3 regions of the Cellulomonas sp. P4_H12 genome follow, and region 1 is predicted to be linked to each of the others. Evidence: riboswitches for the same ligand, from Rfam matches in the RefSeq annotation. Region 1 holds a riboswitch; each other region holds the start of a gene.
The links. A riboswitch is a leader RNA that binds a small molecule or an ion and turns the genes downstream of it on or off. The one in region 1 is predicted to bind S-adenosylmethionine.

Region 1 (4,178 bases):
GTCGATGCCGACGGCGCCGGCCAGCGTGGTGAACACCTGCTCCTCGCTGCCGTACCAGCGGTGCGTGAGGTCCTTGACCAGCACCTGGAACGCCCGGTCGTTGGGCAGGAACGCGGTCAGGGGGACCGTGCCGTCCGCCAGCACGGCGACCGGGCTCGTCGGCTTGGCCGCGAGCACCGCACCCACGGCCTGGTCGAGGATGTCGAAGTCGTACCAGTTGCGGTCGAAGGTGTCGCCGTCGGAGGCGAGCAGCGCGGCCAGGCTGGACGTGCCGGTGGGCGGCTCGGCGGCCGTCGCGGCCGGGGCGAGCGCGAGACCGGCTCCGGCGGCCAGGCCGACGGCGACGAGTGCGGAGATCGTGCGACGGATCCTCATGGTGGCTCCTGCGGGACGACGGTCGCGACCGACGCCCCTGCGCCGCGCCGCGCGGGCACCCGATGGGCACCCTGTGTCCTCTTCGCCCGATCCGGTCCGCCCGGATGCACCCGGGCTCCGTCAGCTCGCGACCTCGGCCTCGGGCTCCTTCGCGGCCGCGAAGACCCCCGTCGCCACGACGGCGAAGGCCACACCCCAGGCGGTCAGGCCGGCGAAGACGCAGACCGCGCCGACCGCGACGAACAGCGCCGCCTGCGCGGCGACCCGCGGTCCGCTCCGGAGCCGGTGCGCCGACGTCGGTGCCATCCAGCGCGCCCAGATCCCGATCGCGACCGCGTCGAACGCGACCGCGAGCCCGATCGACGCCCACGTGCTCGTGCCGAGCCGCCACCCGGCCACCGCCAGCAGGGCGATCATCGCGAGCTCGCACAGGAACGCGAGGGCGCCGAACACCCCGACCCGAGGGACCATGCTGCCGGCCTCCGGGATGGCGGTCAGTCGTCCAGGGCGGGGCCGCAGGCGGCTGCCGCGGTCGCGGCCAGGTGGTCCAGGCCGTGGACCGCGAGCAGCGGACGGGTGTCGTCGACGACCGCCCAGCAGCCGTCGATCACCTCGTACCGGACGGCAGGGCCGTCGGCCAGGTACCGGGTCAGGGCCTCGACCAGGCGGTCGACCGCCTCGCTCGTGGTGCCGACGCCCACCGAGGCCCGGATGGCGCCGCCGGACGCGCCGAGGTGCGCGAGCAGCGGGTGGGCGCAGAAGCGGCCGTCGCGCACGCCGATCCCGTGCTCGGCGGCGAGGTACGCGGCGACCAGGCCCGGGTCGTGGTCCGGCACGGTGAACGTGAGGACCCCGACGGGCGCGGCCGAGTCCGGCCAGATGCGCGCGATCTCGACGCCGTCGATGGCCGCCAGCCCCTCGACGAGGCGCGCCCGGAGCGCCTCCTCGTGGGCGGCGAGGGCGCCGGCGGGGAGGGCCGCCAGCTGGTCGCACGCCTCAGCCAGCGCGATCGCGCCGAGGACGTTGGGCGAGCCCGCCTCGTGCCGCGCGGGCGCCGGCTGCCAGACCGTCCGATCGGTCCGCACGTCGCGCACCGCACCTCCCCCTGCGAGGTACGGCGTGCCTGTGTCGAGCCAGTCGCGGCGGCCGACGAGGGCCCCCGCGCCGAACGGTGCGTACGTCTTGTGGCCGGAGAACGCGACGTAGTCGGCGTCCGTCGCGGTCAGCGAGAAGCCCCGGTGCGGGACCAGCTGCGCGCCGTCGACCGCCACCCGGGCGCCCTCGGCGTGGGCCAGGGCGACGACCTCGTCGATGGGCAGCGCCTCCCCCGTCACGTTGGACGCGCCCGTGATCGTGACCAGGGCATACGGCTGCCGGGCGAGCTCGGCGCGCAGGGCGTCGAGGGTCGCGGCGACCGTGTCCTTGATGGGCAGGATGGTCGTCCGGTTGCCGTGCCGCTCCGTCGACTGCACCCAGGGCAGCAGGTTGGCGTGGTGCTCGACGTCCAGGACGAGGACGCGGCCACCGGCGGGCACGACGCCGGCCAGCAGGTTGAGCGAGTCGGTGGTGTTGCGCGTGATGATCGCGACGTCGGCGGGACGCGCCTCGACGAACCGGGCGATGGTCTGGCGCGCGGACTCGTACAGCGCCGTGGACACCTGGGACAGGTAGCCGGCACCGCGGTGCACGGACGCGTAGAGCGGCAGCACCTCGGTCACGCGCGCCGCGACGGCCTCGAGCGCGGGGGCGCTGGCGGCGTAGTCGAGGTTGGCGTAGACGCGCTGGGTGCCGTCCACCAGCGGGACGGTGGTGGTGCCGCCGACGACCGGGAGCAGGGCCCCCACCTCGTCGACGGAAGCACACGAGGCGCGCTCGGCGGTGATGGTCATGGAGGTCCTCCGACACGATCCGGGGGGACACCTCGACAGGTGGAACCCCGCGCTTGCCGAGCCCCGGACGGGACGCGGCCAGGTCGTCACCCGGGGCACCCCACCGCGGAGGAGGGTTGCCGGCCAGCGAGCCGGGGCTTGACGCTGGCGCTCATGACCTGCAACGAGGGTCGCGGCACCCCGCGCCGCCTGTCAACGCACCGCGCGGTTCGTCTCGCCTACCGGGACGCCTTGTCCACCAGTTGGTTTCGACGAGCCCGGCACGCGTAGCATCACCGGCACCATCCAGAGCGGCCGAGAGATCTGGCTCGACGACGCCGCAGCAACCCGCGGGCACACACTGTGCCCGGCCGAGGGTGCTACCGCCAGGACCGATGAGACGAGGATCTGCATGAGCTACGCCGGCGACCTGACCCCCCAGCAGGCCTGGGACCTCCTCACCTCCGACGAGAACGCCGTGCTCGTCGACGTGCGGACCGACGCCGAGTGGCGCTACGTCGGCATCCCCGACGGCGCCCGGATCGGCGGCCGCTCGGCCCTGGTCGAGTGGGTGTCGTACCCGTCGGGACGGCCCAACCCGCAGTTCCTCAAGCAGCTGGCGGACGCCGGCGTCACGGCCGGCCGCCCGGTCGTCTTCCTCTGCCGCTCGGGCGTGCGCTCCGTCGCCGCCGCGCAGGCCGCGACGTCCGCGGGCCTCGGCCCGGCCTACAACGTGCTCGAGGGCTTCGAGGGCGACGTCGGCTCCGACGGCCACCGCGGACACACGGGCTGGCGCGCCGCCGGTCTGCCCTGGCGGCAGGCGTGAGCGCCCGGCGCGTCCCCGGCCCCGGGGACTGGGACGACCGCCGCGCCCCGCGCGCCGACCTGCGGCCCGACACCCTCGCCGTGCGCGGCGGCCTCGTGCGCTCGCAGTTCAACGAGACGTCCGAGGCGCTCTTCCTCACGCAGGGCTACGTCTACGACGCCGCCGCCGAGGCCGAGGCCGCGTTCGCCGGCGAGGCCGACCGCTTCCTCTACTCGCGCTACGGCAACCCGACGGTGTCCACGTTCGAGGAGCGCCTGCGCCTGCTCGAGGGCGCCGAGGCCGCGTACGCCACGGCGTCGGGCATGTCCGCGGTCTTCACCTCGCTGGCCGCGATCGTGAGCTCCGGCTCCCGCATCGTGTCGGCACGCGCGCTGTTCGGCTCCACGGTCGTGATCTTCGACGAGATCCTGGCCAAGTGGGGCGTGCGCACCGACTACGTCGACGGCCACGAGCTCTCGCAGTGGGAGGAGGCGCTGTCGACGCCCGCGGACGTGGTGTTCTTCGAGACGCCGTCCAACCCGATGCAGGACCTGGTCGACATCGCCGCGGTCAGCCGGCTCGCGCACGCCGCGGGCGCGACCGTGATCGTCGACAACGTCTTCGCCACGCCCGTGCTCTCCCGCCCGCTCGAGCTCGGTGCCGACGTCATCGTGTACTCCGCGACCAAGCACATCGACGGGCAGGGGCGCGTGCTCGGCGGCGCGATCCTGGGCACCGACGAGTACATCCACGGGCCCGTGCAGACGCTCATCCGGAACACCGGGCCGTCGCTGTCGGCGTTCAACGCGTGGGTGCTGCTCAAGGGCCTGGAGACGCTGTCGCTGCGCGTCCGGCACCAGACCGCGTCGGCGCTGCACGTCGCCACGTGGCTCGAGGAGCAGCCCGGCATCTCGCTCGTCCGGTACCCGTACCTGGCGTCGCACCCGCAGCACGAGCTCGCGCTCGCGCAGCAGTCCGGCGGCGGCACGGTGGTCACGTTCAACCTCGCGGTCCCCGACGGCGCGCAGCCCGACGTCGCCAAGAAGGTCACGTTCGGGGTGCTCGACGCGCTGCGGATCGTCGACATCTCGAACAACCTCGGCGACGCCAAGTCGATGGTCACGCACCCG
Region 2 (4,178 bases), on a different contig from region 1:
GGGCGCGGCGTGGCGACCGTGCCCAGCAGCTCGCCGGTCGCCAGGTCCTCGGCCACCCAGACCTCGTGCTCGCGCGCCCGGGTGGCGACGTCGGCGAGCGACGCGCGGTAGTCGTCCGGCAGCTCGTAGTCGTGGCCGTACGCGTCGAGGGTGAGCCGCGCGACCCGCTCGTGCTCGTGCGGCGCGACGAGCCGGACGCGCAGGCCGGTGCTCGCGCTCACGAGAAGTACGCCTCCACGTCCAGGACGCCGCCGGCGTCGTCGAAGTCCTGCTGCACGGCCGCGCGCAGCGCGGGGTCAGCCAGGTAGTCCAGCGCGGTGAGCGCCAGGCCGACCGCGCCGTCGACCGCGGCGGCGTCCCCGCGCGGGCCGCCGGCCACGTCCGCGAACTCGCGCGTGTGCAGGGCCACGTCGGGGTCGCTGACGGCGATCATCGGGTGGATGCCGGGCAGGCGGACGCTCACGTTCCCGAAGTCGGTCGACGCGGCGAGGATCTCGGGCACGACGCCGCCCGCCAGCACGGTCCGGCCCTGGCCCGCCTGGTGCACCGCCCAGCGCTCCGCGAGCGGCGAGTTGGTCCGGACGGGGAGCGTGAACGGCGCGGCGTCCCAGACGAGCTCAGCGGTGGTGCCGGTGGCCAGGGCCGCACCCTGCGCGATGTCCGCGAGCCGCTGCGACAGGTCCTTGAGGGTGACCGGGCTGGCGGACCGCACGTAGTACTCCACGGTCGCGCGCTCGGGCACCACGCTCGGGCGGGTGCCGCCCTCGTGGACCACGCCGTGCACGCGGTCGCTCGGCGGGAGGTGCTGACGCAGCATCGCGACGGCCTGGTAGTTCAGGACGACGGCATCGAGGGCGTTGCGCCCCATGAACGGGCTCGCCGACGCGTGCGCGGCGACCCCCTGGTAGGTCACGCGCAGCTGCCGACGACCCAGGAACGGGTGGTCGACCACGTCGAACCCGAACGGGTGGACCATGAGCGCGGCGTCCACGCCATCGAAGAACCCGTTGCGCGCCAGGATCTCCTTGCCCGAGCTGCCCTCCTCGGCGGGCGTGCCCAGCAGCAGGACCCGGCCCGGCAGCTCGAGACCGTCCGCGACGGCCTGCCGCAGCGCGAGGAACGCCCCGACCGCGGCCGCCGCGATGAGCTGGTGMCCGCATGCGTGACCGACGCCGGGCAGCGCGTCGTACTCGGCCAGGATCGCGATCGTGGGACCGGCGTCCTGCCGCGCGGCGCCGTCGTCCGGTCCGTCGGCGGTCAGCCCGGCGCGCAGGGACGTCGGCAGGCCGTGCGAGCCCACCGTAGCGGGCACGCCGTGCCGACCCAGGAGCTCCGCGATCGCGGCGACGGAGCGGACCTCGCGGAACGCCTCCTCCGGGTGCGTGTGGATCGCGTGGGCCAGGTCGAGCGCGTCGGACTCCCCCGCCTTGGCCGCGGCCCGCACGAGGGCGCGCGACGCGTCGTCGGCCCCCGGGAACGGCGACGTCAGAGGGACGAACGACGCGCGCCGCCGCTCGGTGAGCGCGTGCAGCTCGTCGAGGAAGGCGGTGGACGGGGTGGTCATCCGACGGGCGCCTCGGCCGGCAGCCCGGCGTCCTTCCACGCGGGGAAGCCACCGTCGACGTGCACCACGTTGGTGAAGCCCCTGGCCCGCAGCTCCGCGGCCACCGGCCCGGACCCGCGCACCGAGCCGCACACCACGACGATCGGCGTGTCCAGGGACACGACGGGCGCGTGCCGGGTGGCCGCCGTGAGGTCGAACTCCTCGTCGATCGCGTACCGGTCGCCGACGGTGGCGCCCGGGATGGCACCCGTGCGGGACCGGCCGGCCTCGCTGCGGACGTCGACGAGAAACGCCCCGGCGGCCACGCGCTCGGCGGCCTCCGTCGGGCTCACGACGGGTGCGAGCGCGGCGGCCTCCTCGAGGCTCAGGTGCTCCGCGGGCGCGCCCGGCCGGGAGGTGGTGTCGGTCATGGGTTCTCCTTCGGGTGCGGGCCCAGGGCCCTCGTGGCGCCGGAGCGTCGAGGACCGCGCGGTCGATGTCAACGATCGCGAGCGGCTTCTCACATGGCGGATTCGCTGTCCATCTGATGAGAAGGCCCAGCGGACCGTTGACGACGCCCGGCCGCGTGCCTACCTTCGCCGCGGTCTCGAGCCCCGACGACAAACCCTGGTTGGTCGGGCAGCAACCCTTCCGGTGACGGGGTGCTCCAGGTGACGACCCGGCACGGCGCCCGCCGTGCAAGCACAGACCGCAGATCGAGGACCCCGATGCGCGCCTCCCCCCGGGACCACACATGAACCGCTACGTGACCGCCCGCCTGGGACAGGCGCTGCTGGTGCTCTGGGCGGCCTACACGGTGTCCTTCGTCGTGCTGTACGCGCTGCCCGGTGACCCGGTCTCCCTGATGTACGGCAGCGAGTCGTCCGACGTGACGCCCGAGCAGCTGGACGCGCTGCGCGCGCAGTACGGGCTCGACCAGCCGCTGCCGGTCCAGTACGTCACACGGCTCGGCGCGCTGCTGCGCGGCGACCTGGGCACCTCGGTGGTGCTCCACCGCCCGGTGACCGGCCTCATCGCCGAGGCGGTGCCGCCCACGGCGGCCATCGCGCTCGCCGCCTTCGTGCTCGCGCTCCTGCTGGGCGGCGGCCTGGCGATCCTGGCCACCCTCGTGCGCGGTCGCGGCCTGTCGAACCTCCTGCTCGGCCTGCCTCCGCTCGGCGTGGCCATCCCGTCGTTCTGGTTCGCCCTGCTGCTCGTGCAGTGGTTCTCGTTCGCGAACCCGATCTTCCCCGCCGTCGGCAACAAGGGGTTCGCCTCGATCGTGCTCCCGGCCGTGACGCTCGCCGTGCCGACGGCGGCGCTCATCGCGCAGATGCTGTCGCGGTCGCTGCGGCACACCCTCGGCCAGCCGTACGTCGACACGGCGCGAGCCAAGGGCGCCGGGCCGGCGCGCGTGCACTTCCGGCATGCCCTGCGCAACGCCTCGCTCCCGGCGCTGACCGTGGTGGGCCTGGTCATCGGCGAGCTGCTGGCCGGTGCCGTGGTCACCGAGACCGTGTTCTCCCGCGCGGGCATCGGCCGGCTGACGGCCACGTCGGTCAGCGCCCAGGACATCCCCGTGGTGCAGGGCATCGTGCTGTTCGCCGCGGCGGTCTTCGTGCTGGTCAACCTCGCGGTCGACCTGCTCTACCCGCTGCTCGACCCCCGGATCGTGCGGCGCTCCCGGCCGACGAAGGCCGCCGTACGTGCCCCTCTGGTCGAGCCCGTGACGGCGGGGGCATGACATGACCGACCTGCTCAACCGCAAGCTCGCCCCGGACGAGTTCGCCGCCACCTCGCACGACCGCCTCGCGGACGCCCTGCGCGACCGCCAGGACGCGGAAGGGCCGGGCCGGTTCGCCTGGCTGGGCGAGCTCGGTCGCCGGCCCGGCCTGCTGCTGGCGATCGTCTGGCTCGCTCTCCTGCTCGTCGCGGCCTTCGCTCCCCACGTCCTCGCGCCGGGCGACCCGCTCGTCGGGGTGCCCGCCGACAAGCTGCAGCCGCCGTCGGGCGCGCACTGGTTCGGCACCGACCAGCTGGGCCGTGACCTCTACACGCGGGTGGTGCACGGCACGCACCTGACCCTCGAGGCCGCGCTCGTCGCGGTCGGCGTCGGCCTCTTGGTGGGGGCGCTCGTGGGGCTGCTCGCCGGGTTCGTCGGCGGGCTGTTCGACGACGTCGTCATGCGCGCCGTCGACGTCCTCCTGTCCATCCCGGCGCTGCTCCTGTCGCTCGCGCTCATCACGGCGCTCGGCTTCGGCACCGTCAAGGTCGCGATCGCCGTCGGGCTGGCCAGCGTCGCCACCGTCGCCCGCATCATGCGCTCGGAGGTGCTGCGCGTCCGGTCGTCGGTGTACGTCGAGGCCGCGCACGCCGGCGGCAGCCGCTGGTGGTCGGTGCTGTTCCAGCACGTGCTGCCCAACGCGGCGGGCCCGGTCGTGGTCCTGGCCGCCCTGCAGCTCGGCGCGGCGATCCTGGCCGTCTCCGCCCTCAGCTTCCTCGGCTACGGCGCCCCGCCGCCGGCACCCGAGTGGGGCGCGCTGGTGTCCGGGGGTCGCGACTACCTGCGGACGTCCTGGTGGCTCACCACGCTGCCCGGCCTGACCATCGCGATCAGCGTGCTGGCCGCCGGCCG
Region 3 (4,178 bases), on a different contig from region 1:
GTCCCTGACCGTCGGCGACGGCGTGCTCGTCGAGACCTCCGTGGGTCCGTTCCGGGCCCGCAGCGTCGTGCTGGCCGCCGGCGCCTGGACGTCCGCGCTGCTCGGGTCGGCGGCGCCGCCGCTCGTCGTCACGCAGGAGCAGCCCGCGCACTTCGCGCTGCGGTCGGGCACGCCCGACGACTGGCCGAGCTTCACGCACCGCCCGCTCGGCGACCACCCGTGGCCCAGCGGCACGTACGGGCTGGGGACCCCCGGCGAGGGGATCAAGGTCGGTTTCCACGCCGTCGGACCCGTGACGCACCCGGACCGCCGCACGTTCACGCCCGAGCCGGCCCAGCTGGCGCTGCTGCAGGAGTACGCGGCGCAGTGGCTGCCCGGCGTCGACGCCTCGACGCCGGCGCCGATCTCGTGCACGTACACCACCACCCCCGACCACGACTTCGTGCTCGACCGCCGCGGCCCCCTCGTGGTCGCCGCCGGCTTCTCCGGCCACGGCTTCAAGTTCGCCCCCGCGATCGGTCGCGTGCTGGCCGACCTCGCCGAGGAGCGCCCGGGCGACCCCGTGTCGGCCTCGCACCCCGCCTTCCACCTGTCCCGCCCCGTCCTGCAGGAGATCCGATGACCCGCCGTGCCGTCCCCCTGTCCGTGCTCGACCTCGCGCCCGTCCCGGAGGGGAGCACGGGCGCCGACGCGCTGCGGTCCGCCGTCGACCGCGCGCGGCTGGTGGAGCGGCTCGGGTACCGGCGGGTCTGGTACGCCGAGCACCATCTGGCCGCGGGCGTCGCGTCGTCGACGCCCGGCGTGCTCGCGGCGCTGACGGCGAGCGCCACCTCGACCATCCGCGTCGGGTCCGCCGCCGTGCTGCTGGGGTCCACCAGCCCGGTCGTCGCGGCCGAGCAGTTCGGGACCGTCGCCGCGCTGCATCCGGGGCGCGTCGACCTCGGGCTGGGTCGGGCCTCGTTCCCGCCGCCGAGCAAGGAGGGTCCGTCGGCCCCGCGCCCGCGGGTCGCACCGTCGGAGGCCCGCGTGGTCGACGGGTTGCTCGTGCCGGCCGCGCCGCCGCTGAACTACGCCGACCCCGACCCCGCCCTGCGCGCGCGGTTCGTGGCCCACCAGGAATTCCTCGGCGCCGGCCGCACGCCGGCCCGGTTCCGCGACGAGCTGGCCACGGTTCTCGCGCTGCAGGCCGGGACCGCCACGGCGGGCGACCGCGGGGTGACCAGCCCGGCGGTCGAGGGCTCGGACGTGGCGCTGTGGGTGCTCGCGTCGAGCGCGGGGGAGAGCGCGCGCGTGGCCGGTGAGCTCGGCCTGCCCCTCGCCGCCAACTACCACGTGAGCCCCGCGACGGTGCTCGACACGGTCGAGGCCTACCGCGCGGCGTTCGTTCCCGGGGTGCTCGACGAGCCGTACGTCGTCGTGTCCGCCGACGTGCTGGTCGCGGAGACCGAGGCCGCGGCCGTCGCGCTCGCCGACCCGTTCGGCGAGTGGGTGCTCTCCATCCGCGCGGGCCTCGGCGCGGTCCCGTACCCGCGGCCCGGCACGACCACGCCGTTCGAGCTGCGCGAGGAGGCCGAACAGGCGCTGCTGCGCGACCGGATCGACACCCGGATCGTCGGCGACCCCGACGCCGTCGTCCGGGGCCTCGACGCGCTCGTGCGCGCGACCGGCGCCGACGAGCTCCTGATCACGACCATCACGCACGACCCGGCGGACACGGCCCGCTCGTACGAGCTGCTCGCCCGCGCGTGGGGCCCGACTGATGACGAGCTGGTGGGCGCCCTGGCAACGGCCAGCTCCCGCTAGAGCGCGGACGTCAGCGCGCGCCAGAAGGCCCCCGGCATCCGATGCCGGGGGCCTTCTGCGACGGGTCAGACGGCCGTGTGGTCGCCGATCCGGTGGTACGTGCGGTCGTGGTAGACGAGCGGGAGGGCCTCGTCGGCGATGCCGTGCGCGAGCGCCCGGACGGACACCAGGTAGGAGCCGCCGACGGGGACGCGCTGCACGACGCGCCCGCGCACCCAGGACACGGCGCCGTCGATGACCGGCTCGCCGGTCTCCAGGGCCGTCCACCCGCCCGCCTCGAACCGGTCGATGCCGCTCGTCGCGAACCGCGCGGACACGTCGTCCTGCCCGGAGGCCAGGAAGCTGATCGCGAGCGTGCGGGCCGTCGAGAGGGCCGGCCACGACGAGGAGGTCGAGGCGAGCGAGAACGCGAGCAGCGGCGGCTCGGCGGACACCGAGATGACGGAGGTGGCGGTGAAGCCGACGGGCCGGCCCTCGTCGTCGAGCAGCGTCACGACGGCCACCCCGGCGGGGTGGCGGCGGAAGACGTCCTTGTAGGCCTGCGGGCTGAGCTGCGGCTCGTCCTGCTGGGTGAGGTCGGCGTCGAGCACGCGGAGGATCTCGGCGGTCATGCGGTCAGCGCCGCGACGTCGAGGGCCGCGCGCAACGGGCCGTACGCGCGCTCGAGCCAGCGGTCGATGACGGTGTCGAGGTCGGCGAGGTCGGCCTCCGTGACCGCGAGTGCGCGCGTGGGCACGGTCGCGCCGAGCTCGACGAGCAGGGGTCGCAGGTGGACCTCGCCGGCGAGCAGGTGGGCCGGGCCGCCCGAGACGACGAGCGGGACCGCCACGACGCCGGCCAGTGCGTCGGGGCCGTACAGGTCGAGGAAGGACTTCAGCAGGCCGGTGTACGTCGCCTTGTAGACCGGCGTCGCGACGACGAGCAACCGGGCGCCCGACACGGTCGCGAGGGCGGCGTCGAGCAGCGAGCGGTCGGCCGTGAAGAGCTGGTGACCGATCGTGGCCAGGTCGACGGTGGTGACGTCCACGCCCTCGGCGAGCCGGTCCGCCACCTGCACGGCGGCGGCGAGGGTGCGCGACCCCGGCCTCGGGTTGCCCACGAGGGCGACGACGTCGGGAACTGGCTGGTGGACCACGGTGGAGCTCCTTCTCGCTGCACGCTTGCCGCACCGGTCGGTACGGCCAGGTCATCTCCCGGAGCACCCCGTCGTGGAGGGGTTGCTGACCAGCGAGCCGGGGCTTCGCGCTGGTGCTCGTGACCTAGGGCGGAGTTGTAGCAACGGGCCGCCGCCCGGCAAGGGCTTCGCCGGAGAATCCCGAATGACGGACAGCGGAGGGGGACGGGCGTCGCGAAGAACCGGAAGGATGCGTGTCGAGAACGTGCGAGCGGCTCCGACCCGTGGGTGACAGGCCTGACCGGAGCCCGACGAACGGGAGTGCACCGTGAAGTACATGCTGCTGATGAACTACTTCATCGAGGGCGTGCCGCCCATCGACACGTGGGCGCCGGAGGACGTGCGGCGCCACATCCAGTTCCAGCAGGACCTGGGTGCGGAGCTGGTGACCAGCGGGGAGTTCGTCGACGGCCAGGGGCTCGCGTGGCCGGACACCGCGAAGTTCGTGCGGAGCGACGGGGTGTCCACGCCGGTGATCGTCGACGGGCCGTTCGCCGAGTCGAAGGAGTTCCTCGCGGGCTACTGGACCGTCGACGTCGAGGACGAGGCGCGGGCCATCGAGATCGCGGCCACGGCGTCGGCCGCACCCGGACCGGACGGCGTGCCGCTCCAGCAGGTGTTCGAGGTCCGCGCGCTGATGGCGGCGCCCTCCCCTGAGTGACCAGCCGAGCGTCGAGGACCTGTTGCGCGTGCTCGCGCCGCAGGTCCTCGGCGTGCTCGTCCGGCGGTCGGGCGACCTGGCGGACGCGGAGGACGCCCTGCAGGAGGCGCTGCTCGCCGCGACGACGCAGTGGCCGAGCACCGGCGTGCCGGACAACCCGCACGCCTGGCTCGTCGTCGTGGGGCAGCACAAGCTGGTCGACCGCTACCGCAGCGAGGATGCGCGGCGCAGGCGCGAGGAGCTCGTCGCGACCATGGACCAGGGCGTCGACGCGCTGCAGTCCGACGACTCCCTGCTCCTGCTCTTCGGCTGCTGCCATCCCGCGCTCAGCCCGGCGTCGGCCATCGCCCTGACGCTGCGCTCGGTGGGCGGGCTGACGACGGCAGAGATCGCGCGGGCGTTCGTCGTGCCGGAACCGACGATGGCGCAGCGACTGAGCCGGGCCCGCCGGACGCTGCGGGGGCTGGACGGCCCGTTCCGCATGCCGTCGGAGGCCGAGTACGCCGAGCGGCTCCGGGCGGTGCTGCGGGTGCTCTACCT

Region 2: linked by a shared signal. The riboswitch ahead of AC1DQC_RS17315 (ABC transporter permease) and the one ahead of AC1DQC_RS00270 (aminotransferase class V-fold PLP-dependent enzyme) in region 1 are both predicted to bind S-adenosylmethionine.
Region 3: linked by a shared signal. The riboswitch ahead of AC1DQC_RS18890 (NADPH-dependent FMN reductase) and the one ahead of AC1DQC_RS00270 (aminotransferase class V-fold PLP-dependent enzyme) in region 1 are both predicted to bind S-adenosylmethionine.

What each region holds. Positions count from the first base shown of each region.
Region 1 covers NZ_JBFUKJ010000001.1:49,300-53,477, reverse strand. The annotation lists gene AC1DQC_RS00280 (fasciclin domain-containing protein) at 1-375, opposite strand, end outside; gene AC1DQC_RS00275 (YrdB family protein) at 496-846, opposite strand; gene AC1DQC_RS00270 (aminotransferase class V-fold PLP-dependent enzyme) at 870-2,264, opposite strand; SAM riboswitch class IV at 2,309-2,423, opposite strand; SAM riboswitch class I at 2,543-2,645, shown strand; gene AC1DQC_RS00265 (rhodanese-like domain-containing protein) at 2,656-3,069, shown strand; gene AC1DQC_RS00260 (O-succinylhomoserine sulfhydrylase) at 3,066-4,178, shown strand, end outside.
Region 2 covers NZ_JBFUKJ010000035.1:26,051-30,228, reverse strand. The annotation lists gene AC1DQC_RS17330 (GNAT family N-acetyltransferase) at 1-221, opposite strand, end outside; gene AC1DQC_RS17325 (M20 family metallopeptidase) at 218-1,564, opposite strand; gene AC1DQC_RS17320 (rhodanese-like domain-containing protein) at 1,561-1,974, opposite strand; SAM riboswitch class IV at 2,147-2,254, shown strand; gene AC1DQC_RS17315 (ABC transporter permease) at 2,298-3,287, shown strand; gene AC1DQC_RS17310 (ABC transporter permease) at 3,289-4,178, shown strand, end outside.
Region 3 covers NZ_JBFUKJ010000047.1:4,507-8,684, forward strand. The annotation lists gene AC1DQC_RS18875 (FAD-dependent oxidoreductase) at 1-622, shown strand, start outside; gene AC1DQC_RS18880 (LLM class flavin-dependent oxidoreductase) at 619-1,803, shown strand; gene AC1DQC_RS18885 (flavin reductase family protein) at 1,869-2,414, opposite strand; gene AC1DQC_RS18890 (NADPH-dependent FMN reductase) at 2,411-2,938, opposite strand; SAM riboswitch class IV at 2,955-3,063, opposite strand; gene AC1DQC_RS18895 (YciI family protein) at 3,255-3,638, shown strand; gene AC1DQC_RS18900 (RNA polymerase sigma factor) at 3,667-4,178, shown strand, end outside.